Regions from separate parts of the Neobacillus sp. B4I6 genome, predicted to be linked through region 2. Evidence: riboswitches for the same ligand, from Rfam matches in the RefSeq annotation. Region 2 holds a riboswitch; each other region holds the start of a gene.
The links. Region 2 has a riboswitch for cyclic di-GMP ahead of QF028_RS21970 (anti-repressor SinI family protein). Riboswitches for the same ligand answer to the same signal wherever they lie in the genome.

Region 1: linked by a shared signal. The riboswitch ahead of QF028_RS01140 (efflux RND transporter periplasmic adaptor subunit) and the one ahead of QF028_RS21970 (anti-repressor SinI family protein) in region 2 are both predicted to bind cyclic di-GMP.
Region 3: linked by a shared signal. The riboswitch ahead of QF028_RS19865 (CpaF family protein) and the one ahead of QF028_RS21970 (anti-repressor SinI family protein) in region 2 are both predicted to bind cyclic di-GMP.
Region 4: linked by a shared signal. The riboswitch ahead of QF028_RS29550 (anti-repressor SinI family protein) and the one ahead of QF028_RS21970 (anti-repressor SinI family protein) in region 2 are both predicted to bind cyclic di-GMP.

The regions. Positions count from the first base shown of each region.
Region 1 covers NZ_JBNPWB010000001.1:215,537-223,758, reverse strand. Annotated here, with positions in the region: gene QF028_RS01180 (hypothetical protein) at 1,478-1,666, opposite strand; gene QF028_RS01175 (ParA family protein) at 1,659-1,805, opposite strand; gene QF028_RS01170 (hypothetical protein) at 2,219-2,911, opposite strand; gene QF028_RS01165 (ParA family protein) at 2,877-3,677, opposite strand; gene QF028_RS01160 (transposase) at 4,962-5,264, shown strand; gene QF028_RS01155 (hypothetical protein) at 5,272-5,484, shown strand; gene QF028_RS01150 (DUF3231 family protein) at 5,664-5,810, shown strand; gene QF028_RS01145 (hypothetical protein) at 6,110-6,262, opposite strand; cyclic di-GMP riboswitch class I at 6,410-6,499, shown strand; gene QF028_RS01140 (efflux RND transporter periplasmic adaptor subunit) at 6,603-7,883, shown strand.
Region 2 covers NZ_JBNPWB010000002.1:3,976,518-3,984,739, reverse strand. Annotated here, with positions in the region: gene QF028_RS21995 (hypothetical protein) at 1-344, shown strand, start outside; gene QF028_RS21990 (aminopeptidase) at 384-1,616, opposite strand; gene QF028_RS21985 (DNA topoisomerase III) at 2,020-4,110, opposite strand; gene hutH (histidine ammonia-lyase) at 4,472-5,998, shown strand; gene QF028_RS21975 (hypothetical protein) at 6,032-6,244, opposite strand; cyclic di-GMP riboswitch class I at 6,861-6,950, shown strand; gene QF028_RS21970 (anti-repressor SinI family protein) at 6,981-7,112, shown strand; gene QF028_RS21965 (helix-turn-helix domain-containing protein) at 7,222-7,548, opposite strand; gene map (type I methionyl aminopeptidase) at 7,826-8,222, shown strand, end outside.
Region 3 covers NZ_JBNPWB010000002.1:3,580,637-3,588,858, reverse strand. Annotated here, with positions in the region: gene QF028_RS19890 (spore germination protein GerPE) at 35-445, opposite strand; gene QF028_RS19885 (spore gernimation protein GerPD) at 451-627, opposite strand; gene gerPC (spore germination protein GerPC) at 624-1,238, opposite strand; gene QF028_RS19875 (spore germination protein GerPB) at 1,297-1,518, opposite strand; gene QF028_RS19870 (spore germination protein) at 1,537-1,758, opposite strand; cyclic di-GMP riboswitch class I at 2,020-2,106, shown strand; gene QF028_RS19865 (CpaF family protein) at 2,251-3,543, shown strand; gene QF028_RS19860 (hypothetical protein) at 3,540-3,734, shown strand; gene QF028_RS19855 (fumarylacetoacetate hydrolase family protein) at 3,865-4,773, shown strand; gene QF028_RS19850 (YisL family protein) at 4,914-5,273, shown strand; gene QF028_RS19845 (ubiquitin-like small modifier protein 1) at 5,403-5,675, shown strand; gene QF028_RS19840 (hypothetical protein) at 5,677-5,949, shown strand; gene QF028_RS19835 (aldehyde ferredoxin oxidoreductase family protein) at 6,033-7,865, opposite strand; gene QF028_RS19830 (ThiF family adenylyltransferase) at 8,108-8,222, shown strand, end outside.
Region 4 covers NZ_JBNPWB010000002.1:5,517,532-5,525,753, forward strand. Annotated here, with positions in the region: gene QF028_RS29545 (GGDEF domain-containing protein) at 311-1,471, opposite strand; gene QF028_RS29550 (anti-repressor SinI family protein) at 1,590-1,703, opposite strand; cyclic di-GMP riboswitch class I at 1,732-1,815, opposite strand; gene QF028_RS29555 (GNAT family N-acetyltransferase) at 2,047-2,559, opposite strand; gene QF028_RS29560 (GNAT family N-acetyltransferase) at 2,737-3,258, shown strand; gene QF028_RS29565 (hypothetical protein) at 3,562-3,690, shown strand; gene QF028_RS29570 (DUF3231 family protein) at 4,234-5,238, opposite strand; gene QF028_RS29575 (DUF805 domain-containing protein) at 5,407-5,757, opposite strand; gene QF028_RS29580 (LysM peptidoglycan-binding domain-containing protein) at 5,881-7,182, opposite strand; gene QF028_RS29585 (hypothetical protein) at 7,547-7,702, shown strand; gene QF028_RS29590 (SGNH/GDSL hydrolase family protein) at 7,916-8,222, opposite strand, start outside.

The DNA of each region.
Region 1 (8,222 bases), on a different contig from region 2:
AATAATTTTTAGTGGTTTGTCAAAAAATCAGCCTATTTTTTTTAAGCAGGGTAAACATTAGAAAATGAACTAGGAGTGTTAGGATGGAAAATAAAGAGAGTAGCAAAACACTTAAAACAAATTAAATGGATCAACCTGAAAAATATGAAACATCCAATCAAAGTTTGTTTGATAAATTTGAAAGTGGGAGAAATGTGGATCCTATCCCTATGGAAGACCTAAACGAAGAACAACAAGAAGAAAAGATTCCTTATGAAACAAAGGATACTGTCTCCAGTGATAAAAAATAATTTTCGTCTATTATAGGCATCTGGAAATCCCTCTATGTAAACCGTCCATAATTTGACGATTTTCTTTTTTTTCAAAAATCCTATTCCTTCATTTCCGTCTAATTCCATATGGTGAAACCCAGGCTTTTCATTTCTTAATCAATGTGCTGCTCTGTTACAGATTGATCATTCACAGCTATTAGGTCAAATATATTGTGAGTTTTTTCCCGCCGTTACTGGAATAATCTATAATACATAGTGTGTCGTCCAACAATTCAAATGGAATATTAGCATTCTTGGAGTTAAAGCGAGTTAAAAATTAGAAATTATAGCAGAGAAAAAAGAACTAAGAAATGTACTTTTAGCGGTTCTAACAATTTTGTTGTTTTATTATCAATAAATAAAAGTGAATAATAAAAGTACCATAGTTATTTTTAATTTATAGGAGGAATAAAGGAGTGATTATAAATGCGAGTCATGGATTTTTAGAGTAAAAAAAGCTAGACCTATTTATTTTTGTGAATAGGTCTAGCCTTTTATTGCTATCAATGTGAAAGTTTCGCTTAAGAGAAATAGTTTCCGGGAAACGGCTCACTTTTTTAAACCTGAGTTAGGTTAAATGCAATATAAAGGTGATTCGAAAGTTATTTTTTTTCAATAACACCGTACTCTTCTAACAATTTTCTTATTCCCATGTTAATTAGTTTGGATTTATCCCCTTTTTCTCCCCTGGAAGCGATTTTGTCCACTTCCACAGCTAAGTCTGGATCCATATAAAAGGAGGTAAAAACCTTCTTGTTTTTTCTCTTCGTAAGTTTCTTTCCGGAAGCTAAATCTCGGAGATAATCATCGTCTTCATAATTATCAACAACAATGTTATTGTTTTTATTGTCATTAATAACATATGTTTTATCTATATTATTTTTATTATTGTTGTTTTTATTGAAGTTCTTGTTTTCATCAACATTAATAACCTTGTTTTCGTCTTCATAATTATCAACAACAATGTTATTGTTTTTATTGTCATCAATAACATATGTTTTATCATTATCCTTAAAATCAACATCTTTATTAATGTTATTTTTATTAACGTTTTTGTTTTCATCAACATTAAAAACTTTGTATTCGTTTTCATTGGTATCTACCTGCTAGTGCCATCTTCATTTTTATCATATGAATTAAAGAACGCTTGGGTAGGATTAGGCTTTTTAATTCGATCTTTGAGGCTGTTTTTGGCTGACACGTTCTTTCAACTCCTCTACAAAGGGAAAGTAATATTCTAGGGCGTTTCTTAATTCTGCATTTCCTTCAAAACCTTTGATTGCTAAACGTCTAGTAGAAGCTTTTCTTTTTATGATCGTATTGAATTTAAAATTAGGGTAATCCTCCTCAAGCATTTTCTTTGGCTCTTGAATCAATTAAAGAGAATAGGATACCTGCTGTTTTTAATGAAGGGTTATAGCGCTCTTTGGCTCCTTCGATAATTTCCAAAAATTTTGGAATGGCATAATAAGCAAACATAGAACCATCAAACATGACTATAGCGAAACTTCCAGCTTCTGAATATGTACTAAGAGGCTTGGAAAACAGACCATCGCTCAAATGACTTATCATAATGTTATGAATAACATATGTTATCGTTATTATTAGCGTTTTGTTGTTTTTATGATTACACAATGCTTTTAAATCTAAGGTAGTACTTTCGTTGTTATTGATATGGTATATGGTACCAGTTATTTTTAATTTATAGGAGGAATAAAGGAGTGTTTACAAATGCGAGTCATGGATTTTTAGAGTAAAAAAAGCTAGACCTATTTATTTTTGTGAATAGGTCTAGCTTTTTATTGCTATCAATATGAAAGTTTAGCTTAAGAGAAATAGTTTCCGGGAAACGGCTCACTTTTTTAAACCTGAGTTAGGTTAAATGCAATATAAAGGTGATTCGAAAGTTATTTTTTTTCAATAACACCGTACTCTTCTAACAATTTTCTTATTCCCATGTTAATTAGTTTGGATTTATCCCCTTTTTCTCCCCTGGAAGCGATTTTGTCCACTTCCATAGCTAAGTCTGGATCCATATAAAAGGAGGTAAAAACCTTCTTGTTTTTTCTCTTCGTAGGTTTCTTTCCGGAAGCTAAATCTCGGAGATAATCATCGTCTTCATCATTATCAACAACAATGTTTTTGTTTTTATTGTCATTTATAACATATGTTTTATTTATATCATTAATATCATCATTTTTATTATTGTTGTTTTTATTGAAGTTCTTGTTTTCATCAACATTAATGACTTTGTTTTCGTCTTCATCATTATCAATAACAATATTTTTGTTTTTATTGTCATAGTTCTTGTTTTCATCAACATTAATGACTTTGTTTTCGTCTTCATCATTATCAACAACAATATTGTTGTTTTTATTGTCATCAATAACATATGTTTTATCATTATCCTTAATATTAACATCTTTATTAATGTTATTTTTATTAACGTTTTTGTTTTCATCAACATTAATAACTTTGTTTTCGTTTTCATTGGTATCTACCTTGCTAGTGCCATCTTCATTTTTATCATATGAATTAAAGAACGCTTGGGTAGGATTAGGCTTTTTAATTCGATCCTTGAGGCTGTTTTTGGCTGACACGTTCTTTCAACTCCTCTACAAAGGGAAAGTAATATTCTAGGGCGTTTCTTAATTCTGCATTTCCTTCAAAACCTTCGATTGCTAAACGTCTAGTAGAAGCTTTTCTTTTTATGATCGTATTGAATTTCACATTAGGGTAATCCTCCTCAATTGCTTCTAACATAACTTCATTTTCTTTGGCTCTTGAATCAATTAAAGAGAATAGGATACCTGCTGTTTTTAATGAAGGGTTATAGCGCTCTTTGGCTCCTTCGATAATTTCCAAAAATTTTGGAATGGCATAATAAGCAAACATAGAACCATCAAACATGACTACAGCGAAACTTCCAGCTTCTGAATATGTACTAAGAGGCATTACAGTTTGCTCTGAGAGTGCCGGAGGCGTATCAATAATGATCCAATCATAATCTTCCATTACCGGCTCTAATGCTTTCTGCAAAGCATCCAATCTGAGATGTTTTTCAAACATTTTTCTAGGCAGAGTAGCAAGGAAATCGTTTGAGGGAATCAGATCGAGATTTTCTTTGATTTTGATAATATAAGACCTAGCATCTTCTTCCAATATGGCCTCAAGAACGGTCTTTTCCTCAAACGCATTGCATATGTCATATTCGCCTGTTAGGAAACTAGTTAAATTTCCTTGACCGTCCATGTCAATGGCCAAAACCTTTTCATCTTTACTTAAGAGAAAAGAAGTGATGCCGCTGCTAGTCGACTTGGAGCAGCCGCCTTTACTGATTCCAAACGTTATTATTTTTGCTGTCAACACTTTCACCTCTATCAATGTATATTTTGTTATATATTAAATCTTTAACTATTTTAGCATGATTGTACTAATATAAAAAGATGCTATTAACAACATTATATTTTATGTTATTACATAATTTGATAGAGTTTGCAAAACATATGTCAATATATATATTAAAATATGTATTATTAATGAGCCATAATTTTTATCGTCGATAATATTTAAATAAATATATTCTCTTGCTAACAAGAAATAATTCTACTTTTAAGGAACTTCCCCTAGTAAATTGGATGTCAGAAATGATTTTTTTAATTAAGTTCATTAATAAGAGATAATTATATATGTTAACTTATATTATGTTGTATAAATTGTTTTTATCTTTATTGGTGAATACAAAAGATATTAACTAAAAAAATTTGAGATAGCGAGTATAAATATTTAATTTGAGGTACATAATAATAAAACACCTTGTTGGAGAATAATATATTCTATTAATATATTTAAAACATATGTCATTATATATATTAATGCATATTGTATCAATGGTAATTTTTTTGATTTTATTCATTAAAGATTAATATAGAACACTATTTTAGTCTTTAGAAAGGATTATTTTAATAGTTTCCAATGTATCCATTAATGATTAGAATGGTAATCATTATCACATTTAGGGAGAAACACTTATATTCTGAAAATGAATTTAAAGTATATGTTAATTTATATGATGTAAAGTGTTTTAAATATAAATTAAATTTAATTTCGTTGAGGATATGGTCATTTCTATATCTAATTATTTTGAGAGATAAATCTAATAAATAAAATACCTATAAATCGTTTTTAAATGAAAAGATCGTGAAGAACACCTTCTGTATTCGGGATAAAATAAATATTTTAATAATAACTTTAAAGTATATGTTAATACATATGTTATTAAATATTTCATGATATGATTTATCTTTATTTTCATTGAAAATAACATTATATCTGTTAAAGTTTACATCAATATATGCAAGGATTTAAAGTTGGATCTCCTATATTTGAGATAAAATAAATATTGGATAATATTTTTTAAAACATATGTTGATATATATATTATAATATAAGATAGTAATATTTTTAATAATTAATTTATCATATATATTAATATATATGTATAAATGGATTTCCAATTCTATAATTTAGAAATGATTCGAGTAAACAAAATATAAATTAGCAAATACGATTAATATATATGTCATTATATATGTTGAATAATAGTTTAGCGTTGTTTCTATCAATGAATTCAATTCATAATTCAACAATATATCTATAGATACAATTGTTGTTAGTTGCGCTCTTCAAAGTGAACACGCTCCTGTTATTCAAGCACTTCAAACATTAAGAGGAGTTGCAGAAGTAACTGCCGTTACCTTAGTAGCTGAAATTGGACAATTCTCTCGCTTTTCAAATCCTAGACAACGAATGTCATATGCTGGTCTCGTCCCGAAAGAATATTCCAGTGGGTCAAGTCGTTGGCAAGGTTCGATTACCAAAACCGGAAACTCTCAAATTCGTCGTTCCATAGTAGAAGTTTGTTGGTCTTATCGTCACCGACCATCTCATTAAAGGTGAATTGCTTAAACGTCAAGAAAATCAAGATCCAGAGGCAAAACGTATTGCTTGGAAGGCTCAACACCGTCTTCATATGAAATATCATCGCATCTCTTCTAAAGGAAAAGGTGGAAAAGTAGCTGTTGTTGCTGTTGCTAGAGAATTACTAGGCTTTATTTGGGCTATTGCTTGTTCTATTGAGGAGAAACAAATAAGTGAATTTAATGTTGCTTAAGTAGATTGAAAGTAAGTCATAGATGAAATTTATTGAGTAGTAACTTTTTGATTGAAAATTGAAGATTTGGCTCGAAGGCAAACTTCCGGGAAGGAGAACCCTCATGTTCAACTATGCACTAGGTTTAAAGACTGAATGTGCGCCGTTAGTCCGAGGCAGCTCGGTGGCGAGCATTTAGTATGCAAAATGATTTACCAGCAAAAATGTCTATTTTTATGAAAGACATTTTTGAATATTCCCATAAAGGTGCAAAAATAATGATTAAAAATGGTTGGATGGAAGAACCGCCTCAAATGGAAGAACGAAAGCAAATAATTAAAAAGTAAAAGCCCTAAAACACTTGAGATATAAATTTTCCACTAGTGTTTTTTAATCAAATTCTTCTTATTTTATTATGTAACGAATGCGATTCTTCAAGATGAAGGTTGCCTTTTTCTTATTTCACAAGAAAGATTGTGAAATATTACACTTAAACTATCGGGGGCGTTAGCTCAAGAACGGTTTTGTTGCTTCGGCAGCCTTTTTTCGTTGTTCCACTAACGGGGCAGTTTAGTAGAAGAAGAAAGATGAAAATCTATCTCTCTTTTATGTCACATAGGACCCATATTGCGTACTACACTCCATTCTAAAAATCATAGTCATTTGAAAGCATTATAGCGTCATTTAATTGAAGAATTTCCTTTAAAATTTTTTCCTTTAAGGTTTCATTTTTACATTTGTATAATTCATCAATTAGTCGACCTATTTCTTCCGATAAAATCAGTTTTATATCATTCATGAATATATCCTTTCTAATAGGACAGATATTTATTTATTAAAATTATAAGTTTAAGGGTCTCGATAGTAAAATAATAATGGGAACAAAGTTCAAAAAAATTCTAATATCAGTAAATATTATCTATAATACTAGTATAATCCATAAATTGTACGATAAAGGCAAAATCATTGAAAAATGATGACGCAAAACTATAGGGGCTAAAATCATGTTGGATGATTATGCCCGCCAGTTACCGAATACAGGTCTCTTACGATTTATGAATAAAATTTGAAGGGGACATATATAATGGACACGCAAATAGTAACAATTAGTTGGAAGGATGACAGTAGGGGGTAGGGTTATGGAAACAGCAAAAAGAATTGGTATAGAAAATGAACAAGTACGTACCTCGCGTCAGAAGAAATGGATTTTACTTGGGATCCTTGTTCTTTTATTCATTTCTGTGATGTTAAGCATAGCTGTAATAGAAGTTAAAAAAAGTAAATCTAAGCCGTTAGTGTTAATAAATCCAACAGAAAAAAATTTTACTAAAACAAAAACAGTGTCAGGTCGTGTTGTACAAAGTCATGCTGAAACGATTTATTTAAATGCAGCAAAAGGATCTATACAAGAGATTTTTGTAAAAGAAGGGGAAACAGTTACAAAAGGACAAAAGCTCTTTTCTTATGAAGGCTCAACAGTCGCGGCTGAGCTTGGACAAGTAGAAGTAAATAAAAAGCTAGCAGAAACAAGTGTTACTCAGATGAAAGAGCAAATCACTTCATTAGAGCAGGATATACGAGAAGCTGTGTCAACCACTACACCTGATACAACCACTACAACTGATACAACTGATACAACTGATACAACTGATACAACTGATGCAGTTGATTCAGCTAACATAGCTACTAAAGCTATCACGATCCAGTCACTTCAAGCTGAACTAAATAAAGCAAAAGCTGAGCTCCGTACAGCAGAACTAAAAGTAGAAAAAAATACGTTGCAGGCTGAAAAGCTAAAAGCTGAGCTCGAAACATTAACTGTCATCAGCAACACTGCAGGTGTAATATCAAACCTGAACCAAAATGTAGGTCAAGGTTTTCGAGCAAAAGAAAATCAGCAACTAGCAATCATGCAAATCGCTTCTAATGATCCGTTTCAAATTGAAGGAAAGCTCACAGAAGTAGAAAAAGCAAAAATTACATCAGGCCAATCTATTACAGTAACTTCTAAAGTAGTAGCAAATAAGAAATGGAAAGGGAAAATTGCGGAGGTTAGTGATTATCCTACATATAAAACAACTGCAAATAAGGATAAAGATACACAACAAGAAACTATTCCATACTATTCCTTTAAAGCAAGTCTAGATTCACAAAAGGGCCTATATCCTGGCTACTATACCACGCTTGATGTAGTAGTACAGTCAAAGCAGTTGTTAGCAGTTCCTGAAACGAGCATCATGGGCTTTGGAAAATCGACCTATGTATATGTACAAAAGAAAGGAAAGATTCAGAAACAAAAGGTAGAAACTGGTCAAAATGAAGGCAAATGGGTTGCCATACTTACGGGGTTAAAGGAAGAAGACAAATTAGAAGAAAATCCATCCTGGATTGTTCGCTTTGGTACTTCTCTTTTTGATTAGTATTTCACAGGTAAATTATGGTAGTGATTGGATTAAAAAGAACAAAATATTGCTGTAGACACAAATGTTATTTTTCAAATTAGACATTAAGAAAAGCAAGTATAATGGACATGCCAGTGTAATATTAGCTGGCTTGTTTTTTTATATAGTATTATTTATCAAAGTAACTCACCAATACCCATGTGTTGGCACATACACTCTGGACATGTGGAGTGCTGTTCACTACTGGTATTAAAAGACAAATAAATGATCTGGCCGTGTGTGTAAAAAAGTCTCTCTGATTTTCAGGGAGGCTTATATTTTTTCTTTAACGGTTATTTGTCTTTATTCAGTCAGAAA
Region 2 (8,222 bases):
CAAAGTCGCTTGACCCAGTAGTCAGCGGAACTACGGAAAAGGTGGAACAGATTGTAAAATCCGTTTGTGAACAAATGGAGGATGCAAAGGGAGTAATTAATAAGGAACTGGCCCTGTCTCTAATTGATGAAGCCATTGAAAAGAAAATATTATTGAGTAGTGTCTGCCGAGGTGACACATCACTGACAAAAGAACTTCAAAGCTTGGAAGAGGGTTTATTAAAATCACTCGGTCTTATTGATTTAATAGGAAAAGTCGTACCTGAGGATCCAATTGAACAGTTGAATAAAATGCGTGAAAAAGTTGCAAAGGAAAAGGAGGGAGCCATTATTTTTTCACCATAGAAAAAAGAGCAGGGAGTCCTTGCTCTTTTTGTGCTTAGATTAGAAAGCCCAGTTTCCGCCTCGAAATACGGGTTCTGTTTTGCCATCAGCGGTGATTCCATCGATGTCCATCTCCGTGGAACCAATCATGAAATCAACGTGAGTGATACTTTCGTTCAGACCGTTCTCTTTCAATTCTTCGGAAGACATTTTCTTGCCGCCTTCGATACAAAAAGCATAGGCACTGCCGATCGCTAAATGGTTTGAGGCATTTTCATCAAACAGTGTATTGAAGAACAGGACATTTGATTGGGAAATGGGTGAGTTATATGGTACAAGTGCAACCTCCCCAAGATAATGTGAGCCTTCGTCTGTATCGACAAGACGCTTAAGGATCTCTTCGCCTTCTTCGGCCTTTACCCCAACAATTTTTCCATTTTCGAACGTAATCGAAAAGCGGTCAATAATATTTCCACCATAGCTTAAAGGCTTTGTGCTAGCAACTGTTCCATTAACACCTGTTTTATAAGGAACAGTGAACACTTCTTCTGTCGGCATGTTTGCCATAAACTCGAAGCCTTTCTCATTTACACTGCCTGCGCCCACCCAGATGTGTTTTTCAGGAAGTTCAATTGTTAAATCTGTACCAGGAGCTGTGTAATGGAGCTTTTGGTATCTTTTTTCATTTAAATAATGAACTTTTTCATGAAGTGTTTCATCATGTTTTTTCCAAGCTTCTACTGGATTTTCAACGTCTGCACGCACGGCTTTGAAAATCGCATCCCAAAGTTTGCTTACTTGGTTTTCAGCAGGCTCATCCGGGAAAACTTTAGCTGCCCATGCCGGCGCGGCAGCTGCAATAACAGTCCAACTCACCTTATCTGATTGTGCTGCCTTCCGGTAATTCGCCAGTGCTTTTCCAGCAGCTTTATTGAAGTTGGCAATCCGTTCTGGATTCACGCCTTTTAGCAAATCAGGGCTAGTGGAAATAACCGACATAAAGGCAGCGCCTTGATCTGCTAGATCTTCCATTTCTTTGGCACGCCAAACAGGGTACTCAAGGAATGCCTCATCGGGAGCTAAGTCATATTTTGTTCTCGTAACGGTATCGTCGTTCCAGTTAACGATGACATTTTGTGCACCAGTTTCGTATGCCTTTTTAACAATCAGACGAACAAATTCAGCCGCATCTAAGGTGGCGTTTACGACTAAGGTTTGACCTTTCTGAACATTTACGCCTACTTTAACGGCTAGTTCAGCGTATTTTTCAAGGTTTTTTTGAAATTCACTCATATGTACGTCTCCTTTTCTTCTGAATCTTCCTTTATTGTAGCGTTTCCAATTGGAAAAAGAAACTGAAAGCCATTTAGCAAAAGGATACCTGATAAAACAAAAAAACAGTAAAGATTTTTATCTTTACTGCAACTTGCTGCCGTATACTTTTATATTTAAATAAACACCTGCGGAAAATAGGACTAAAAATGTAATAATTCCTGACAATGAAGTTGGAGCCATGAACTGGGATAATTCCATTGTTTCCACCGCCCTTATAATATTAACTTTTGTAAGTTAATTATAATACAAATTAGGCAAATGTGAACATTTTGTACAATTTTCTATGATTTATTGACATGCGATAGCATTTTCGAGGATCTCGTACCTTCCGCTCCAATCACTTATCGGACAACTCATTTTGTTAGTCTTGATTTTTTAAGGCTTGTTTCAGTAAATCACCTAAGCTTGTTCCAAAATCCTCTTTTTGCGTATATTTCTGGACAAGTTTTTGTGCTTCTTTCTTATTGACTGCTTTTTTCTTGTCTTCTGCTTTTTCAACGACATTGCATCGGCGGCATTGGAAGTAGGCGCCTGCTTTCCCGTCATGAATCTCCATTTTTTTATGGCACTGTGGACAGCGGCGATTGGAAAGCTTCGGATCCTTTCTTTTCCGGTAAGAACACTCAGGACTTGAGCAAACAAGAATTTTCCCATCCTTTGTATTTCTTTCCTTTAAGAATTCGTTACATTCTGGACATCTCGAGCCGGTTAAATTGTGAGCCCGGTACGTTTTGTCGCTCGTTTTAATTTCAGAAACCAGCTGCTCTGTTTGACGGCGAATTTTTTGTAAAAAGGCTTTTGGGTCTGCCTTTCCTTTTGAGATTCGTTCCAGTTCCTGCTCCCATTTGGCTGTCAATTCTGGTGATTTTAATTCATCATTGACAAGGTCGATTAGTTGTTTGCCTTTTTTCGTTGGATGGAAGCGCCCATTTTGCCGTTCAACAACTTCTGTTTCCACAAGTCTTTCAATAATTTCTGCTCTGGTTGCTGGGGTTCCTAAACCGAATTTCTCCATTTGAGCTAAAACATCCGCTTCAGAATAGCGCTGCGGTGGTTCGGTCCATTTTTGGTTGATGGAGCTATTTTTAACCGTAAAGGACTGACCTTGGGCTAATTTTTGCAGGCCAGTTACAGCATGTTCAGTATCTTCTTTTCCTAAGACTTTCTTAAAGCCCAAATCGATTACATTTGTTTCTTTTGCTGTAAATGTCTCACCTTCTACCTTGAAGGTAGCCTGAATGGTTTCATATTCATAAGCAGGTAAAAACAAGGCTAAGAACCGTCTAGCAATGATATCGTATAGTTTTCTTTCATCTGAATCGAGTTCACTAAGATTCAGCCGTTGTTCCGTAGGAATAATGGCATGGTGATCCGTTACCTTTTCATTGTTAAAAACGCGTTTGGCAAGCACAATACCCCTATTTGCAAGAAGAGGGCGGACTTCATCTCTATATCCAGAAGCCATTCCTTGCAGGCGGTCTGTCATTGTGTTCATCATATCTGTTGTTAAATAGCGTGAATCGGTTCTTGGATAAGTAACTAATTTGTATTGCTCGTAAAGACGCTGTAAGACGGTCGAAGTCTTTTTTGCAGAAAAACCAAATCGCTTATTGGCATCACGCTGTAGCTCTGTTAAATCATAGGGTAGAGGCTGCGGCTCTGATTTTTTCTTTCGCTCAATTTTTTCAAGCACAGCTTTTTTCCCATTGATTTTCGATTGGATCGCTTCCGCTTTTACTTTATCGAAAATGCGCTTTTCATTGTCTCGTTCCCAATCAGTTGAAAGCGGGCCGATTTCTGCCCGAATTGTCCAATATTCCTTTGGTACAAAGGATTGAATCTGCTGCTCACGCTCAAGAACAAGTGCAAGCGTAGGGGTTTGAACCCGACCTGCAGATAGAGGATCCTTGTATTTGGTGGTCAATGCTCTTGTCACATTTAGACCAATTAACCAATCAGCCTCTGCTCGGCAAACTGCTGAATGGTAGAGGTCCTCAAACTGTTTGCCTGGTTTTAATTGTTTGAACCCATCCTTTATAGCCTTATCTGTTTGTGAAGAAATCCATAATCTTTTTAAAGGTTTGTTAAAGTGGAGCTTTTCAAGAATCCAGCGGGCAACCAGTTCGCCTTCACGACCTGCATCCGTTGCAATGATACATTCGTTAATATCTTTCCGTTTGGCTAACGCTTCAATGGCACGGAATTGATGGTTCGTTTGCTTCATGACCATCAAGCCCATTTTTTGTGGAATGATCGGTAAATCTTCCAAATTCCATGTTTTATATTTCGTGTCATAATGCTCGGGCATTTTTAATTCGATTAAGTGTCCAAGGGCCCATGTGACAATATATTGATTGCCTTCCATATAGCTTTTATGTTTTTGATTGCAGCCAAGGACACGAGCAAGTTCACGAGCCACACTTGGCTTTTCTGCAAGTACGAGAGATTTCATAGTAACTCCTTTCGGGTAAATCCATTTTGACCTTTTTATAGTATAACGGAACTTTCCTTTATTTTAAATCGTTGTAGCTCATACGCCGCTAAACCGGCGCTTCCGCTTTTCATTATTATCGTACTAGAGTGTTATCGTACTAAAGTGTTATCGTGCTAAAATTCAGAAAATTAAATTGACAAATAAGTTTTTCATCACATACAATAATTATCAATAAGATAGTTAAGGAATGGAATGATCCCATGAGGCATCTAATAATATTCAATCAATTAATCATAAAAGAGGCTGGACTCCAAATCAAATAGATTCGGAATCCAGCCTCTTTCTTTATTATACTACAGTGGTAGAGGAGAGAGACAATATGATCACACTTACAGGTGGAAGCTTAACGTTAGAGCAGATGAAAGATGTATTATATGGCAAGCAAAAGGTTAATGCTTCAGACAAGAGTATGGAAGCTGTTAAGAAGAGCCGTGAAGCAGTAGAAAGAATTGTTTCAGAATCAAAGGTAGTTTATGGAATTACGACTGGATTTGGAAAATTCAGCGATGTACTTATCGATAAGAATCATGTTCAAGACCTGCAGCTTAATTTAATTCGTTCCCATGCGTGCGGGGTAGGTGATCCTTTTCCGGAAATTGTTTCTAAAGCCATGGTCCTTCTTCGGGCTAACGCACTACTAAAGGGCTTTTCTGGAGTTAGACCGATTGTCATTGAAAAGTTATTAGAGTTAGTGAATAAAGATATCATTCCTGTCATCCCACAGCAAGGTTCCCTTGGTGCGAGCGGTGATTTAGCCCCGCTTTCTCACCTTGCCTTAGTTCTAATTGGGGAAGGAGAGGTATTTTACAAAGGTAAGCAAATCGATGCTTTTGATGCGCTCCAGTTAGAAGGGATTTTACCCGTAACATTGGAAGCAAAAGAAGGTCTAGCTCTAATTAATGGTACTCAAGCGATGACAGCAATGGGTGTTATTGGTTACTTGGAGGCAGAACAGTTAGCACATGAAAGTGAGCTGATTGCTGCAATGACAATGGAAGGGTTAAACGGAATTATCGATGCATTCGCAGAAGAAGTTCATGTCGCAAGGGGATACAAACAGCAGATTGACACAGCAGCGAGAATTCGTCGTTATTTAAGCGATAGTTTATTGACAACACAGCAGGGCGAGTTACGGGTTCAAGATGCTTATTCTCTCCGCTGCATTCCACAAGTCCACGGGGCATCTTGGCAGGCCTTGGATTATGTGAAAGAAAAATTAGAGATCGAAATGAATGCAGCAACGGATAATCCATTAATTTTTGATGATGGAGAAAAGGTGATTTCTGGGGGGAACTTCCACGGGCAGCCCATAGCTTTTGCGATGGATTTTATGAAGATTGCCGTAGCGGAACTAGCAAATATCTCGGAAAGACGAATTGAAAGATTAGTCAATCCACAGCTTAATGATTTACCGGCTTTCCTAAGTCCTGAACCTGGTTTGCAATCGGGTGCAATGATTATGCAATATGCGGCAGCAGCGCTTGTTTCAGAAAATAAAACACTCGCACATCCTGCCAGTGTCGACTCGATTCCCTCTTCCGCAAATCAAGAGGATCATGTAAGTATGGGAACAATTGCTTCTAGGCATGCTTATCAAATTATCCAGAACGCACGCAGAGTTATCGCAATTGAACTAATTTGTGCCATGCAGGCGGTTGAAATTCGCGGGATCGAAAAAATGGCATCTCATACCAGGGTTTTTTATGACAAGGGCCGCGAACAGGTAGCTTCGATTAAACAAGACAGGGTGTTTTCCAAGGATATCGAAAGAGCAGCTAATTGGCTTAAAACAATTGAATTTTCACATTTTATTAGAAATTTAAGTATGGAAAAAGGCCAATTCTAGGGATATAAAAAGGCGTGAAGTGCTCACGCCTTTTTACTCTGTCTGATCGGGCAGCAAACGAGCTGTGTCACCGCGATATTCTTCCTCATCTTCCACTCGATTTTTAAATGCTTCCCTTACCACTAGGAATTCTTCGTCTCCAACAGCTTCTTTCGTATGTTTTTCCGTTAAACTGTCTTTTGGAAAATTACCTGGGTGGTTTTTCTTTTTATGTTCAAAATGTTCTCCACGTGCCAAATTCAACACTCCTTTCGTCATCAAAAGTAGCATTCCCTGATTGGAGTGAAAATAATTATTATTAAAAAAGAAAAAGCTGTCTGAAAGTGGAATCTAATAAATAGATTCACTCTTCACCAGCTTTATCTTTCGGGGGATCTGGTTTACACATGCGGTCTAATACATACCCAGCAAACACAATAAACGCAATCGGAATGGAAAAGTTTAATACATGAATAAGGGTCATCGCAATGCTTCACCACCATTATTTTAAAAATTAACAATATTAAGTTTATTATTTCGTTGTTTAATTATATGCTAATTGTCACAGTTTAGACAAATTTTAAAGTCATATGAATTGTAAAATTATTCTAGTTTCCACAAGGAAATAAAGAAATGGCAAGGAATTTCGTCTAAAGCTCTAGACCTTAGTTATGGAACATCAAAGGAGTTAAGCTGTAATTGGTATATTTTTGTAGATATTTGGCATAATTTGTTAGAAAAAAATGTGCAAAAATTAAAATAATGCGACAAATTACAACACCCTACTAAAATAGCACTAGATATAATATCAATGAGGATTAAGTAAATCGACCTATCACATAAGAACGATAAGCTAATACAGTCATACTTAAGTTGTATTAGTATCAGAAAAAGGCAAACCTGTTGAAAAGCAGGGACGCAAAGCCGAGGATCTAAGGCAAGTATGACTTGTTATGATGGCCGGGCTACCTGGAATACACAATGTATTTTAGGAGTGAGAAAAATGGTTATTACAAAAAGTGAAGTAGAAGTAATCGATCAAGAATGGATGGACCTCATATTAGAAGCAAAAGACTTGGGATTATCCATAAAAGCAGTTCGTGACTTCCTTAGCCAACAAGAGGTTATGAGTTAATCACGGAACGACAGTGTACATAAATAAAAAAAGCATTCTACAAATGGGAGTATTTGTAGAATGCTTTTCTTTTTTCAAATTGAAACAGACGTTTTTAAAAAGCAGGTTATTATTTATCGTTTTGATTAATTCGCCACTTGTTAAATTCAAGAAAATCACGAAATTGTTCTTTGGAAACACCAGAATTCATTGCATCTTTGACAAGATTCATCCAATCAATGTCTAATTCCGCTTTATTGACTTCTTCATGTATTAAATGATCAACAGGAATATTTAAGACAACTGCAATTTTTTCAAGAAACTTTATAGAAGGATTCTCTTGTTTGTTATTTTCAAGGTTGCTTAAATAAGATTTTGCCACGCCTGCTTGAGCAGCAAGTTCGGAAAGTGACATTTTCTTTTCTAAGCGAAATTTTTTTACGCGATCACCGATCATAATTCTCACACACCTAATTTTTATTCACTTACATTAATTCTATCAAAAAGAATAGAAAAGCACCATATGAAGAACAAAGGAATATGACAATAAAATGAACTTTGAGAAAAGTTTCACCATATAAAGTATTTTTGAAAAAATCACAGGATAGGGTTAATATTAATAGTGTTGCCAATAGTGGTCAATTGTAATTCACTAAAAGGTATTGCTTTTAGACGAATAACAATTTTGAATATTTTACATAAAAATAAACAAAAAGGAAGGGGACCCTCCTAAAATGATTGTCCTTAAATCACAACGTGAAATTGATGCAATGAAAAAGGCAGGAGAAATACTTGCAGCTTGTCATAAAGAAATCAGAAAATTAATCAAACCAGGTATAACCACTTGGGAAATCGATGTATTTGTTGAAGAATTTCTTAAGAAAAATGGAGCAACACCAGAACAAAAGGGTTATAAGGGTTATGAATATGCAACCTGTGCAAGTATAAATGACGAAATATGCCATGGCTTCCCAAGGAAGGAACCTTTAAAAGATGGGGATATTGTGACAGTGGATATGGTTGTCAATTACAATGGTGCTTTGGCTGATTCCGCCTGGTCTTATGCAGTAGGAAAGGTATCCGAGGAAACCGAACGTCTATTAAATGTTACTAAGGAAGCACTCTATAAAG
Region 3 (8,222 bases), 400 kb from region 2:
TTCCCGGCATTTTCTCTTAAAGTAACTTATGCTTTTATCTTTGTCCCTGTTCTTCTACTACTTCTTCTTCTTTTCTTTGAATAGGAAGTAACTGTCGAATATGCTTAACTCTAGCCTCCATGGAAACATGGCGGCTGTTCCCAACGTGTAAAAGGGAAGATGAAGATATCCCGATAATATCAATTTTACTTACCTTAATTAGTGGGTTTGGATTTTGACGAGAGTATGAAAAAGGTTCATTGATAGGTAGAAAAGGAATAGGTTCGGAAAAGACTCGATAAGAGGATAAATTCCCCTCATTTCCATAAAATACGTCAGCTTCCCTTTGGACAGCGATTGCTCTTGAAAGTCCATTAATGATACAGGAATCCCCTAGCTGTACCGTAGAGGAAAAAGAGGCAATCTTAATATTTATAGTGTCTACACAAGAGGTTCTCTGCAACATGATGGTCACTCCGGTGATAGGGGAACAAACGGGCCTATGATTAACGATTCTGCAGGGGTATCAAAGGTTGAGGCCAATTGGATCGTTTCCGTATCTCCCACCATTACTAACGAGGAGCTTGATACCCCAGTGATTTTTATGTTTTGGACAAAGAGTTCTCGGTTATAAACCTCGAAGTTCATTCTGATTTCATCCCTTTCATATTTTCAGGTAAATTGCTGAAAAAAACAAATACCCCATTTTGAATTTCCTTTTTTAATGCTTCTATAACTAAATCGTCCGAAGGGGCATTTTCAAAAGAGCGGCTGCCAGAGGAATGGGCGTTTATATGTTGTTCAATCCTGATAGGAAGCTGTTTAATGATGTCTTGTTTTATGAACGATAAATATTCATCATTCGGTTGAACGGTTAATTCCCTTTGGGCATTTTCAACTAATTGAGGTAAATCTGTTTCTAAATATCTGTAAATAGCTTCCTCGATTTTCATTGATCTTTGCATTTGATCCTTGGGTGATATTGGTGTGGTTAAGGATTGATTTTGTACTGCGAAGTCCTCGATTCCTGATAATTCGGATGGGTTTAGACCTATGTTTAATGTTCCTTCAAGAGTCTCAACTTTCAATTGATCAAATTTATATTCAATTTTATCAACATGGATGGCTTTTTTTTCATTTAATTGTTTGATATCTTCTTTCATTTTTTGGAGAGCGTTCTCTAAAGTTAGAATTCGCTGCTCCTGTGCTTGAATACACATCTGTAGCCATTGAAGATATTGGGAATAATCCTGATACATGTAATCACCTCACAATTATTTCGCCAATAAGTTTATCGATTTCTATATGATAGGGAGCTTACCTATCTTGTTCTCTTACAGCAGCTTGTAATGGTACGGCTGGTGTCCCTAATAAAGAGCCTGAAGTTTTTGGTGCGGGTTGTGTAAATCCACCGGTATTATATAAATGAGATGTAGGTTTGATAATCCCCGCACTGCCTATTTGTAGGACGGAGGAATTGGTAATCCCGCCAATTTTAATAAAATTAATCTGAATGGACTGCTGGATATAGAAATTCATTTAAAAATCACCCATTCATTAAGCATTAAGTGCAATTCCTTGATCATATACATCAGGATCATTGGTATTCGTGGAACTAACATTATTATGGAGCCGTAAGCTTTCCCCTGTGTTAAAGGAACCAGCACCGGAAAAGGTTTTTGCATTGGAAAATGGCATAATTTTATAAACATCTCCAATATGGAAAACAGAACTGCTGCCAAGTGTAATGACCTGTGCAACTCCAACAATCGCTGGCATTTTCAACACCCTTTTTTCATAGTATCTTCTACATCCTATGTATGGGCACAGCTAATGTGATTGATTCGCCCAAATATATTGGAAACCGAGGTCATTTAAGTTTATTTACACTTTTATTTATTTGTTTTTAGGGGTATGAATATAAAATAGTTCAATTAACCTATGATTCACAATGCAAAATGATAAAATAGTAGGATATCCGATAAGGGTAAAACGTTCTATTATGTGATTAAGAGATCAGTCGGAAAAATAAACACTGAGTCTCGATAAAGGCAAAGCTGATGAAAATCAGTGACGCAAAGCTACAGGGGCTAAGGTGCATTTGCACTAAGCCAGCCAGTTACCGAAAGATCAGGGTGTTTCAAAATAGATATTCTATGTCTGCATAGGTTTTCTATGTATATATGGTTGTTCTATGAATTCTATCCCCCCTTTGGTAAAGGTGGGGCTATTTCTATTTCACGGAGGTGAAAATTGTTGAAGACACCTTTAATGGACGAGGAAAATGAAAAGGCGAAAAAAGCTAACAAACATCAGGAATTAGAGAATGTTCTTCATAAGAAAATTTTGCAAGAGTTAAAAGAGCAAGAAATTGAGGAAATCATTCCAAAGTTTGACGGAATGACAGTCGAAATAATAAAAGAAGATGAAGAATTCCGCGGGCAAATTGATCGGAAAAAAGTAGATGATGAGCTAATCAACGACCTAACTGGTTTCGGACCAATTAATTCCCTCCTTTTAGATGAAGATGTTTCAGAGGTAATGGTGAATGGACCCAACCAAGTTTACTGTGAACGAAAAGGGAAGTTGGTGTTAACGCCAGTTCAATTCCGAGACAATGAACATGTCATGAGTGTAATAGACAAAATCGTTGCCCCACTGGGACGGAGAATAGATGAAAGTTCTCCAATGGTAGATGCCAGGCTTCCGGATGGATCGCGTGTTAATGCGATCATTCCCCCCTTGGCATTAAATGGACCAACTATAACAATCAGGAAATTTTCAAAGGATCCCTACCAGATTGAAGATTTGATTAACTTTGGAACAGTCACAGAGGAAATGGCTATCTTTCTAGATGCTTGTGTGAAAGCACGGTTAAATATGTTTGTCAGCGGAGGAACAGGATCTGGCAAAACAACCACACTCACTGTTTTGTCAAATTTTATCCCAGATGATGAAAAAATCGTAACTATTGAGGATGTAGCCGAGATTCAATTGGGACAAGAGCATGTGATATCCCTAGAGTCACGTCCGCCCAATATAAAAGGTATAGGAGCCATCTCCATTAGAGATCTTGTCAGGAACTCACTACGGATGAGACCAGACCGCGTTATTATCGGGGAAGTACGTGGAGGAGAAGCGCTTGATATGCTGCAGGCAATGAATACGGGACATTATGGTTCATTGGCTACAGGGCACTCAAACAGTCCAAGAGATATGATTGCTCGGTTGGAAACAATGGTTCTTATATCTGGTGTAGATTTGCCGATAAAAGCACTACGTGAGCAAATTGCCGGGGCAATTGATGTGATTATACAGCAAACACGTTTAAAGGACGGAACAAGAAAAATTGTCAATATAACTGAGGTACAAGGGATGGAAGGAGAAATTATCGTTCTCCAAGATATCTTCTCTTTTAAACAAGAAGGACTTAACTCAGAAGGGAAAATAATCGGAAGGCTTGTACCTACCGGTGTCCGCCCTAAATTTTATGATCGTCTAGAGGCATCTGGAATTCAAATTCCGTCGTCCGTGTTTATAGAAAATGAGGAGTGGCGGCAATGATTGGACTGCTCCTGATTTTTTTCTTATTAACGGCGATTATATTATTCTGGTCTATCTTTAAGGTGTTGTTTTTATCAGAAAATAAGGTTCAGGATCGAGTGCAGCATTACTTATCAATGAACGATGTAAAAAGAGAATGCCCGGGGAAAAGGAAGCAAAAAATTAGGACCAGCAATCATCCAATTTATTGATACTTTTAAAAATAGTTAAGGCTGATTCCATTTAATTAGGGTTCAGCTTTTTATAATTCTTTTTATTTGTTCGGTTCATCTGTTTCTTTTAATATGGTAAGGTGTGATTACTAAAAATTGAGGTGAAAACATGAAATTTGTAACAGTAGAACGTAATCAAGAAACATTTGTTGGTTTAGTAGACCAAGATGAATCAAAAGTACTTTTATTAAATTCTGCTGAAGAAGCAAGGACAGGGAAGAGAAGTTTTCCTTCTTCAATGCAGGAATGTATCGATTTAGGAGAAAGTTTTATCGAACAAGTCCAAGTTTTGCACGATTGGGTAATTAGTGGTGGGCATGCTGCATCTTTATATGTCTCCTTGGATGAAGTCACCTTGCTAGCTCCTATACCAAGACCAAACAAGAATATTTTCTGTGTGGGAAAAAATTATGCAGAACATGCGATTGAAATGGGAAGTGAAGCAGATATCCCGGAACATGCAATGGTCTTTACGAAAGCCCCTACAACGGTTATTGGACCGAATGAAACAGTCCTAAACCATCAAGATGTAACAAATCAACTTGATTATGAAGGGGAGCTAGCTGTCGTCATCGGTAAAAAGGGAAGGGCGATAAAAAAAGAGGAGGCCCTCGACTACATTTTTGGTTATACCATTCTGAATGATGTGACCGCACGAGACTTACAATCAAGACACAAGCAATTTTTCATTGGTAAAAGCTTAGATACTACCTGTCCAATGGGACCATGGATTGTCCATAAAAGTGTAATTGGAAATCCAAACCATTTACATATAGAAACAAGAGTAAATGGGGAAGTAAGACAGAATTCAAATACAAAGAATTTTATTTTTCCAATTGAGGAGGTTATCTCCGTTCTTTCAGCCGGAATGACACTTGAACCAGGAGATATTATAGCGACCGGCACACCTGCTGGAGTAGGAAAAGGGTTTAAGCCTCCTAAATTTCTATCCCCTGGCGATCAGATGGAAGTCACCATTGAAAAGATTGGAACACTGAAAAATACCATTAAGCAATAGGCACTCTTTAAACACCTCAAAATAGTAGGGTAACATATCCATGTTTGTTACTAGATTGACTTACTTTTTTCGTTTTTATTAATGTTTTATGGTATGATAAGGTCGAAATAAATGAATTTCATTCATTAGGAGGTACTGTATTGATTCACGGTCATATCACTGCATGGGTTTTAGCTTTAATTTTATTTTTCGTTGCAATTTCCTTACATAAAAGTGGAAAAGCAAAAGGATTTAAAATTCTACAAATGATCTTACGAGTATTATACTTAGTTATAATAGCAACAGGTGTAGGACTTCTGTTTTCGGTTTACAGAATTGACGTGTGGTATATTTTAAAAGCGGTTGTAGGTCTATGGATAATCGGATTATTTGAAATGATCCTTGGACGTGTGGCTAATAACAGAAGAACTTCTGTATTCTGGATTCAGTTTATCATTGCATGGGTGCTTGTATTATACCTAGGCTTTGCAAAATTACCAATGTCATTTTTACACCCATAATCTTAGCGTTATCTAGTAAAGGCTGTCGAACACTTCGTCAGCCTTTTTATATTTGCAAAAATAATAAACAAAGTGACAACTGCTTAGTTTGGTCTTAATATTGAAATAAGTAGAAAGGAGAGGATTCATATGCTCGTAAAAGTGTTTGCTAATCTCCGGCAAATATGCGGTGGGGTAACAGTAGACGTTCAGCCTGATGGTGAACGGGTAATAGATGTACTTGATAAAATGATAGAAATGTTTCCACTATTAAAAGATGAAATCTTTACAACTGAAAAGGAACTGCTTCCATTTGTTCATGTCTATGTAAACGGAAGAAATATCATCCACCTTGATGACCTTCAGACAAAAGTAGAAGAAAAGGATCAATTTGCTCTTTTTCCGCCTGTTGCAGGTGGCTGATATGGTTATCAGAGAATTAGAGTTTCGTGGTATTAGTATTGAACATCTTGGCATGTATTTTAAAGAACTTGGTGCTTTACAGAGAACAGATAGGTTTCCTTACGTCTATGAGGCGGATAACTGGAAGGGACAAATACTTTCGGAAGAGGAAATTTCTTTTACTTCAAGTTTTAAGGTGAATACCGTCCAAGTGCGATTTTGTGCAAAGGACGATCATGCTTTAGATGTGTTAATCAAAAATTACCGCTATAAAACAACAAGAATTGGCGGCTGATTAAGAATAGCGTTAGCGATGTCAAAAACCTACGTATTAAAAAAAGCTTCTGCATTTGTGCAGAAGCTTTCTTAAGTAATGTCTTAGACAGGTTGTTTTACTTCAGGATCGATAATTCCTAATTCACGAAGCTTTTCATCTGTTACGAGTCCGTCTTTCCAGCCGCGAACTTGATAATATTCTTCTAACATGATATCCATCCGGCTTACATGGCCCGCACTGTTTCCAGACGCCGGTTCTTCTGTAAAACGTTTTGGAAGGAAGTCATCTTCACGTTTATTAAAGCCTGCAAGATTGTTGTAATAACGTTCAAGATTATAGATTCTTTCCCCAGCCTTCATAACATCCTCAGCTGTTAGTTGAACTCCAGTCATTGCACTGTATTGCTCCGCATAATGCTCTGCGTTTTCTGAAAAGGATGAGAACTTACAAATATTCATAGAATCTGAGAATGCTAGCATATCTTGGAATACTTTTAGTAATTCGCCTTTTCCTTCTGGCTTTAAGCGGTCAGTTGGTTCAGGAATACCAGCAATTTCACTGGCTACAGTGTACCCACGAAGGTGACATGCACCGCGGTTACTTGTAGCGTAACCAAGTCCAATACCTTGAATGCCGCGAGGATCATAGGCAGGGATGGATTGGCCTTTAACAGACATTGATAATTCAGGTGCACCCCAAAGTGCAGTTGCACGTGCAGGCCCTTCAGCAAGTACGCCGCCAAATCCTTCACGGAAGGCGATTTTTTTTGTTAATTCAATCATTGAATCGGCGTCGCCCCAGATTAGTTCCTCGGTAATAATTCCTTTTTCAAAAGCTTCCATTGTAACGGAGAAACAATGTCCAAGTTCAATTGTATCAAGCCCATATTCATTACAGCGGTCGATCATAAATGAAATCGCTTCTGCATCACTTAATAAACAGTTGGAGCCAAGCGACCAAGCGGATTCGAATTCAATGCTCTCTACTCGTGTTTTATACTTCCCATCTTTTACTTCTACTTCAATTTTACAACCAACCGGGCAGGCATGACAGGTCTTGTTAGCAACACGTAAATTAGTGTTGTAATATTCACCACTGTGTTTCTCTGCTTCATCCCAGTGTGTTAATTGGGAGTTCTTTGTTGGAAGCGCTCCCACTTCATTGATCAAGTTGGTTAATACATTTGTTCCATATACGGATAATCCGCCTTTATTAGGAGCCGTTAAGCCGCCATCAAGGATCGCCTTTACAGCTTTTTTATTGGCATCTTTGTAATCGGTATCTAATTTTGGTTGTGGCATATTGCCTTTTTGAGCGGCTTTGATAACAATTGCTTTTAATTTTTTATAGCCCGCAACAGCAGCTGTACCACCACGGCCTGCAGCACGGTCATGTTCATTAATAAATGCAGCAAAGCGGACGGTGTTTTCACCTGCTTGACCAATCGTCATAACACTTAGGTCCTCTTCACCGTGTTCGTCTTTCATTGCTTGAATAAAGGCTCGTGTGCTAGTTCCCCAAAGGTTTGAAGCGTCACAAAGCTCTGCTTTACCATCTTCAATAAATAGGTATACAGGCTTGTCACTTTTTCCTGAAAAAATAATATTATCCACGCCTGCCCATTTGAGACGCGCTGCAGTCCACCCGCCGATGTGTGAATCCGTTACAGTGCCAGTCAGCGGAGATTTAGTAACAACACAAAGACGTCCGCTCATCGAAGAACGTGAGCCTGTGACAGGGCCTGTCATAATACAAATGATGTTTTCTGCAGATAATGGCTCGACTTCAGGGCCATTATCTAAAACATACTTAACCCCTAGGCCACGACCACCTATGTACTTAACTGCATCATCGTGGTTGATTCCTCTGTAATCAACCACACCATTTGTTAAGTCGACTAATACTTCTTTGTTTTTAAAACCGCCTAGATTCAAAGTTTTTCCCCCTCTTTTCCATATTAAAAAAATATATACTAATCTCTTATAATATTAGATATTGTTATAAGAGATTCCTCCCAAATTATACTAAAACCCAATATTTATTATATCTCTTATTCATTATTTTTAAAATTAAATTATTTATCAAAGACAATCAAAAATAATTTGGTAAGATAATAGTAATATAACTTTTCTTTTGCGGTTCATGATTACAGTTTAACTTAGGAAAGAGGTGGATCATGAGTGATTTAGAACGCTATTCAAGACAGATTCTTTTTCAACAGATTGGGGAGTCAGGACAAATAAAATTGCAAAATAGCAAAGTGGCAATTGTCGGAGTTGGTGCACTTGGCA
Region 4 (8,222 bases), 1.5 Mb from region 2:
TGTATCAGATGAAGGAAGTTTGGACACCGTTGAAATTCATTAATATTAAATTCTTTAAAAGTGAAAACAGGCAAATTTTCGTGAAAATTTGGAAAAGTCGCAGAAAGAAAATTAGGTTTCTTTAAGACAGTTGGCATAGCTCCATCTGTTTTTTTATTAGAAGGGGACCGCAATATAACTAAAAGAAGCATTGCCGTATTTAATGGAATGGTTCCAAGATTTAAATCATGCATTCTACAGGCAATAGAAGAAAAGGATGAGGACTGGGTCCCGGTTAGTGGATCATGTCAAATAAATAAAGCTAATCCACTTAAACAATATTAGGGAGTAGCTTTCTTTCACTATATTTACTATATGATTCAACTCGATTGCGACCTTTTTGTTTTGCTTGATATAGTGCCCTATCTGCTTCACGGATTAAATCCTCTGGATTAGAATTAAAATCTGGAATTATTGTAGCAGCGCCAACACTGACTGTAAGGAATTTACTAACATTAGACCCTACATGAGGAATATGTAACTCTTCAACGGTAGAGCGTATTTTTTCTGCCACAATACAAGCATCATTTATAACTGTTTCCGGCAAAATGATTGCAAACTCTTCACCGCCATAGCGAGCAACTGAATCTGTTCGTCGCTTAACGGTCTCCTCTAAAATACTTGCTACTTGTTTTAAGCATTCGTCACCGCCCATATGACCATATGTATCGTTAAACTCCTTAAAAGAATCAATATCAAGCATAATTAGCGATAGTGGTTTACTGTAGCGTACAGCCTGTCTCCATTCTCGAATCAAATATTCATCAAAATAACGACGATTAGCAATGCCTGTTAATCCATCTCTATTCGAAAGATCTTCCATCTCTTGATAAGCTTCTATAAGGTGTTGTTCAGCTACCTTTCGTTCAGTAATATCAGTTACCATTCCGATGACATAGGATAATTCATCATTTTTTCCAGGAAATAGAGATGAAGTTACTTTACCCCAAACCAATTGTCCGTCCTTACGATAATAACGCTTTTCTAATTGATAATGGTCGATTTTTCCTTCCAATAATTCATTCAAGAGTCCCATAATTATAGTAGTATCATCGGGATGACTAATATCACCAAAAGTAATATTTTGTAATTCTTTCTCACTATACCCAAGCATATCTTGTAACTTTGGATTAGCCATAACAGGTCTGCTGTTTTTATCCATGAGAGTAATACCAATAGGCGATTTCTCATATATAACTTGAAACTGTTCATTAATTCTTTGTAATTCCTTACTTTGATTCCTATCTTTTTCCATAAATAATTTCACTTTGTCAAACTGTTTACCACACCACCAAGCGAGTGTTAGCATTATTGGCAAACCTATAAATTCAATAGTATCAACGTATCCATCTCTAGAAAAATAATAGGTTATATACAAACAATTAGTAATTAGAACAAGAATAAACGCAGTTATGCTTCCTTTATATTTCATTTTCATCACTTATCCTGTAATCAACTCTTTTATCTTTTACATTTTTTTATGGATAGGGCAAAAAACGACTTACATTTTAGTAACTTTCTGACGTTTTTCCATAGTATGATGGACTCCATTATTTATTAAGAAAATCTCTAATTTCATCAACGGATATTTCCAGCGCTAGAGCTTGCTTAATAAGCTCCACCCATTCATTATCTAGTTCTTTTTCACATGTTGGTACGATCATAATACAACCTCCTAAAATATGTACAATTTTAGGCAACCCAGCGATCATAGTTTAAAACCTTAGACCTGTAGCTTTGCGTCCCAGTCTTTCGAAAGGTTTGCTTTTAACTAATTAAAGAATTAAAATATTAAGGCTCATAGTACAATGGTACTATATGTTTTCTAATAAACAAATAAATATAATTCTAAAAAGTTCGACATTAATTGACAGAAACGTTGATTTAACAATAAAAAAAGCGATGCGCTACCTAAAGCATTGCTTTTATAAATGTCTTTATTGTTGCGGGTACTCCAAATGAGAACGGCTTAATATGAACTGTAGGTATTTTCTATTGAAAACCTACTTAAAAATCAACCCCAAACAACTTAAGTTCCTCCGAATCATGAGGGAGGGTAACCATCTCTTCAAACTTCATTCCGACCTTTTCAAGCAGTCTCGATGACCCATCATTGTCCTCAGAGGTAATCGCCACAATCCGCTTCAGACCCAGTTGTTCCCTTCCATAGACAAGCGTGGCTGAAGCTGCCTCAAAACCATAACCTTTAGTTTGAAACCTTGATAAAAAAGCAAAACCAAGATCGACATCGTCTAAAGAATCGCGTTTAATCAATCCGCAAATCCCAATCGGGGTCCTTCCTTCATCTTTTAGCTCCGTCATATAAAGACCAAAGCCCAGCCGGGAGTACATCTCCATCGGTCCCGTTACAATGTAGTTCCTAGCATCCTCTAACGTCCGCACCCCTCGATCACCGATGAACCGTATCCAAGAAGGACCATTCAAAAGCTCGAGAATAAACGCGGCATCATCTTGCGTTAACCAGCGAAGGACCAATCGTTCTGTTTCAATCACTTTCAACTAAAATACACCTCATTTGATTGTTATTTGTGAAAAATTCATAACTAAGTCAAACTATATCATGTATCCTGAAAAGGAAGATGGTAGAGCAATGGTTTTTTCACTAGATCAACTAAAATATCCTAGCACCATCTTAAAGGATGATTAATCATGGAGCAGATTAGAGAGGAGAGCACAATGACGACTAATTTTATAAAATTAACTGAACCTACCTCAAACATCGTTGAGGTGTTTAATCGTTGGGAAAACGACCCAGCATTAATTCCGTTGACTCGCCCGAACCAAAACCAATCGGAAATGGAACGTCGTGAAGAAATGTCCCTGGTGGACTTAACAAAACGCCTGGAAGACCATCACATCTATCTTATCTATCTGAATGACCAGTTAATCGGTGAAATGAACTATGTAGTCGATCCGAACTATCTTTACAAAAAAGAGCCTGGGACCGCCTGGATTGGGATCACTCTTGGTGAATCCGAAGGACGAGGCAAAGGGATTGGTTATGATGCGATTCAATATATGGAGGAACAGATTAAGAAGCAAGGGCTGAAGCGGATTGAATTAGGCGTGTTTGAATTTAACGAACAAGCACAGAAACTCTATCAGAAGCTGGGCTACAAAGAAATTGGCCGGATCGAAAAATTTACCTATTGGCAAGGTAAAATGTGGACGGATATTCGAATGGAGAAGTATCTATGATATTGAAGTAGATGTAGGTAGATTTCCAACAAATATATCTAAAATAGCATATAAATTTGCTTTTATATTTAACAATAAATAGCTGACTAAAAACACTTGGGATTTCCAAACGTTTTTGTCAGCTATTTATTCTTTGAAAATCCTATTATTTAGGGAATAAATCTAATGGTAAAAAAGCACTATAAAATTAGCCGCTAAAATTTACGTTTTAGGAAGCAGACGATCCTACTTACGTTACTTCAAATGGTGGCTTATTTGAAACATCAAGGAAAATCTACATATGATCACGGAGGAGGGAATACGATGACAAACCGTAATAACAATCGAAATCAGCCCCATACTGGCGGTAATAAAGCAGATACAGAATTTGGAGGCGAGCTGACACAAAGTAAAAAAGCTAGGAAACAAGCCGCAAGAGATAGTAAAAAATAGTTAAGTGTAATGGATAACCTTCGTCTAAGGAATGGTTATCCATTTTACTCTGTCTTGATGCTTTTACTTCCTGCGTTATCGACATCCCCCGGCTAATGGAGAATAGGCATGAACACCGATCCCGATCGAAGCCTCCGCGTGAATCATCGACAGAGAGTCCACATCGGTCAGGGCGTACAGGACGGCCAGTACGGACAGGGGGTTTTTTGAAAATGAACTCAATTTTCGCTCCTTATACCTCACGCACGGTTGCGACCAATCCTTGGCTTCGAGATGAATTCCAGACTCAGAAAACCTCGATACTGCAATTGAATTGTTCGCGTGTATCAATCCTGGATACTGCTAAGGAAATCTCACGATTTCCTCCAAAACAAAAACCGCCTTTCGTAAAAGGCGGTTAAAAAACAGGTCTTATATGTGTGGATGACAAAAATTATCAATTAGCTTAACACCCTTCGTCACCAGTTGCACCCGGTTGTCTTTGTAGGTTAGCTTGTGGAACAACTTGTGAATCAAGATTTTTCGGGGCGTGACAGGCACAACTTATTCTTTTTGTGCAATCTCTTTTCTATTTGGAGCAAGAGGCGGTTGTTCTAGCCATTTATTTTGGACCATAATATTAAACCATTTCTTCGTTACCATAAGATTTTTTAGAATTGTCGTCTCATATGCAGCGACAAGGTCTGTTCGCATGGCAGAGGCTAAACCTGTTCCGTGATAGTTTTGGGCTGCTTGAAACAAGAAACCGATATGATACAACATTAACTTATCGGAAAAAGGAGAATCGGTTGAAGCCGTTACTTCTGTTTCCCATGACTTCGGAGCAGGTAAATTATCCGTTTGCATAATTTTTGTAAGGGTTTTTATTTGTTGGTCCGAAACTTTTTCGGCCTCCTCTAGAAATTTCCTTACTTCTTTTGATTGTGCGACTTGACTGAATGCGATGGAAAGCGTTTTTGACATAATACTTTTTTTAAGATTGAAGGAAATACTGATGATTTCTGTCGCTGCTAACATTCGACCCTTTCCGAAAAATCCATCCAAGAAATCGTTGCTGGACACATATTCAGGGTTTTTAGCTGGATAAAATAAAGGGTCTCGCTGAAAACTGCCTTTCTCTAGCAATAACTCAATCGTTTGATGATACATTCTTTTCCCGTCATTATCACACGCGTCGTAAAAATACCGTAAATCCTTTCTTACAGAGACGCCTAATGAAGTGGAATGTCCGAGCAAACCATGTAATGTCATGATATGTAAATAATTGAGGCAAAATATATCTGTGAACAACCGCTGTTTCCCTTTATAGAGATCAGATTCAGTAAATCCAATCGGAACGGGAAATCCCTCGTTTTCTAAAAAGGTAACCATTTGATTTTTTTGCTTTGCGTAAGTCTCGATCGCATCCTCAAAAATGGCCTTGATTGCAGCGTCCTCAATAATAGTCACCATATATCTATTGATCGTATCAACGGCTGTTCCATTGACATACTCTCCCCATAAAGTCCCTATTTCGGAAGATGTGAGTTTTAATTTTTCTTTTTCCATGCTGTCACCTCTTGGATATTATTTACCAATTCGGCAAAAGTATGAAATATTATTGGATTTTTACTTATCCTTTTTGAAACTTAGGGCCTTCTTTATTTTATATTTTACGGCATAAATTTCATGCCTCCAAAACAAAAACCGCCCTTCATAAAAAGGCGGTTGAAAAATCTAGAACGTGGCTTTAGGGTTTGGCCCATATTGGTTATCATCAGCTTGGCTATCCGAACAGGTAAAGATAAGTAGGACAATCGCACCAACCAAAGGAACCAAGCTAATTAAAATCCATGCGCCGCTTTTGCCGGCATCGTGCAGTCTGCGAATCGTAACAGCAAGAGATGGTAACAGGACGGCCAATGAATAGAGTCCATATAATAATGGGTAGATACCTAAGACGTTATCTATAACGGCTAGGATAATCATGGCAATCATATTGAAGAGAACAAACATCCAATATTCCTTCCGTCTTGCTCTGCCTGAAAAGCCTACATAATTCTTTAAAACTTTTAAATACCATTCCATTAAACGTGTGCCCCCCTAAAAAATAATGATAAAAACTAGAATAATTGACTATCGCTTAATTATTATGCAATTATCATAAAAACATTCCAATAATCATTCATACTAGGTTTTACTACTATTTTTTTAGTAGAAACGCTTAAAACTCGCAAAGTGTGCCTGGTAATACGGGCTTTGCAAATTGGAAATCATCACACCTGAATCAGTGGCATGGATGAATTGGTTGTTGCCGATGTAAATTCCCAGATGGGAAATCCCTTTTTTATATGTATTTTCAAAAAAGACAATGTCACCCGCTTTTGGCGTATCGACATAATAAGTGCGGTCATAGAAGCCTGAAGCAGAATAACGGCCCATTTCCATCCCTGCTTGCTTGGCAGCATAATAAACAAACCCGCTGCAGTCAAAGCCAGCCGGAGTACTGCCGCCCCAGACATATGGAACACCAATTAGTTTCTTGGCACTTGCGATCATCTTTGGCGCGAAATCAGAGTCAACCGTTGGTTCAGTCTTCGGCCCGGTCACAGTCGCAGTCGCAGGAACCTTCAGCTTTTGGCCGACATAAAGTCGATCTGAGCTTAGTTTGTTGAGCGCCTTTAATTCCTTGACGGTAAGCTGATAGTCCCCAGCGATTCCCCCTAGCGTATCCCCGCTTTTCACGATATAATCCGTCACTGCCGTCTGTACAACAGGTGGTTGTGTAGCCGGTGTTTTCGGCGGTGTGGTTGTCACTGGCGGCTTCGGTGTTGCAGGTTTTACAGGTGTCACAGGTGTCACAGGTTTCACAGGAGCTACTGGAGCCTTCTGCGCTGGAACCTTCAGCTTTTGGCCGACATAAATCATGTCGGATTTTAGTTTGTTAAGTGACTTCAAATTACTCACCGTTGTTTTATGGTTCCCAGCAATCTTGCCAAGATAGTCGCCGCTTTTTACCGTATAGACACTGGTATCTGCTGTAGATGTCTGCGGTTTGGTTGCAACTGTTGGCTTTGCTACTGTCGTCGTCGGCTTCGTAGCTGGCTTTGCTGTGGTCGCTGTCTGTTTAGGAGCTACCACCGTGAGCCTTTGCCCAACATAAATAATTGTGGTATCAAGTTTGTTCCACAGCTTTAATTCACCAACAGTCACATGAAAACGGTTGGCAATCTTAATTAAGGCATCACCATTTACAACGGTGTAAGTGGCTGGATGTGAACCTTGAGTCGTTTTGCTAGCGACCGTAATCTTGAGCATTTGATTGACGGAGATAAAATCCGACTTCAATCCGTTTGCTGATTTTATATCTTTGACACTGGTATGGTATTTTTGAGCGATTTTCGATAAGCTATCGCCTTTTTGGACCTTGTATGTATCGGCCAGGGCAGTTCCTGCAAAAACGGTCGAAAGCAGGGCAGCTGTCGATAAGGCGCGAACAATGGTTTTCTTCATCTAGCAAATCACCTCTTTTTCTGCATATTTCTATTAATTTTACCATAGTTTGCTAGTATTTCGGTTAAAAAATTGTAAATCTTTCCTGATTTGATAGCGAAAATGGGAATATTGACGGAATTATCAGTTGATTTAGCGAGTTTAATCGAGAATCACCGCGATAATAGAGCCAGAATGGAAGAAACCTCCCAGTAATATACTCCTAACCTAAACCCCCTTTTTCAGCTGACATCATTCCAACGACCTAACAACAATCTTTTACAAATTTCACTTAATTTCAACATAATCCTACTAAAAGGACATATACATCTTGCAATGATTCTAGTAAAATAAGGGATTATAATAAACATAAGGAGGACGAGAGGTGGAGTTGAAGAAGGAGACTAATAGAGCCAATGTTGATAATTTCTCAGAGATCGTGAGAAGGGCATACGAAACGGGCAAAAACGAGAATGGCATCACCCTAGAAAAACTAATCGCAGACTTAAAAGCGGACTTGAAAAACTTGATGGTCGGCTAATCATATATATATAAATAATGGGCTGTCGAAACAAAATTCGATAGTCTTTTTTAATGGGTGGAAAGGATAAAAATCCTAGTTTCTTCTATTATAATAGTGTTTTTAATATGAGTATCGTTTTCAATTAATAAACTAAATTTCACTTTTATTGGGCTTGCTTGTTATTAATTAAATTGGACCTTGCGGTCACCTGAATTAAAAAAAAGCGAATCATTATTGGGATTCGCTCTTTCTGTTCGTTAAAAATTCCAGTATGTACTCACTCCACACTTGGTAACCTTTTTCACCTGGGGCACTCATATCTGGTTGAAGATAGTCTTTCATCGCGCTAGTATTTGGATCAGGCCATGCTGTCCAGTGGTTGAGATAGGTAAGATGCTTTTCCTGTGCATACTTTTTTAGCTCAGCTACCTGACGTGGGTAGATTTCTGCTTGATAAAGCGGGAAGGATGGCTGCAGGATAAAGGCTGTTTCAGGTTTGTCTGCTTGAATGTCATCAATAATCTCAGATGTATTTTGT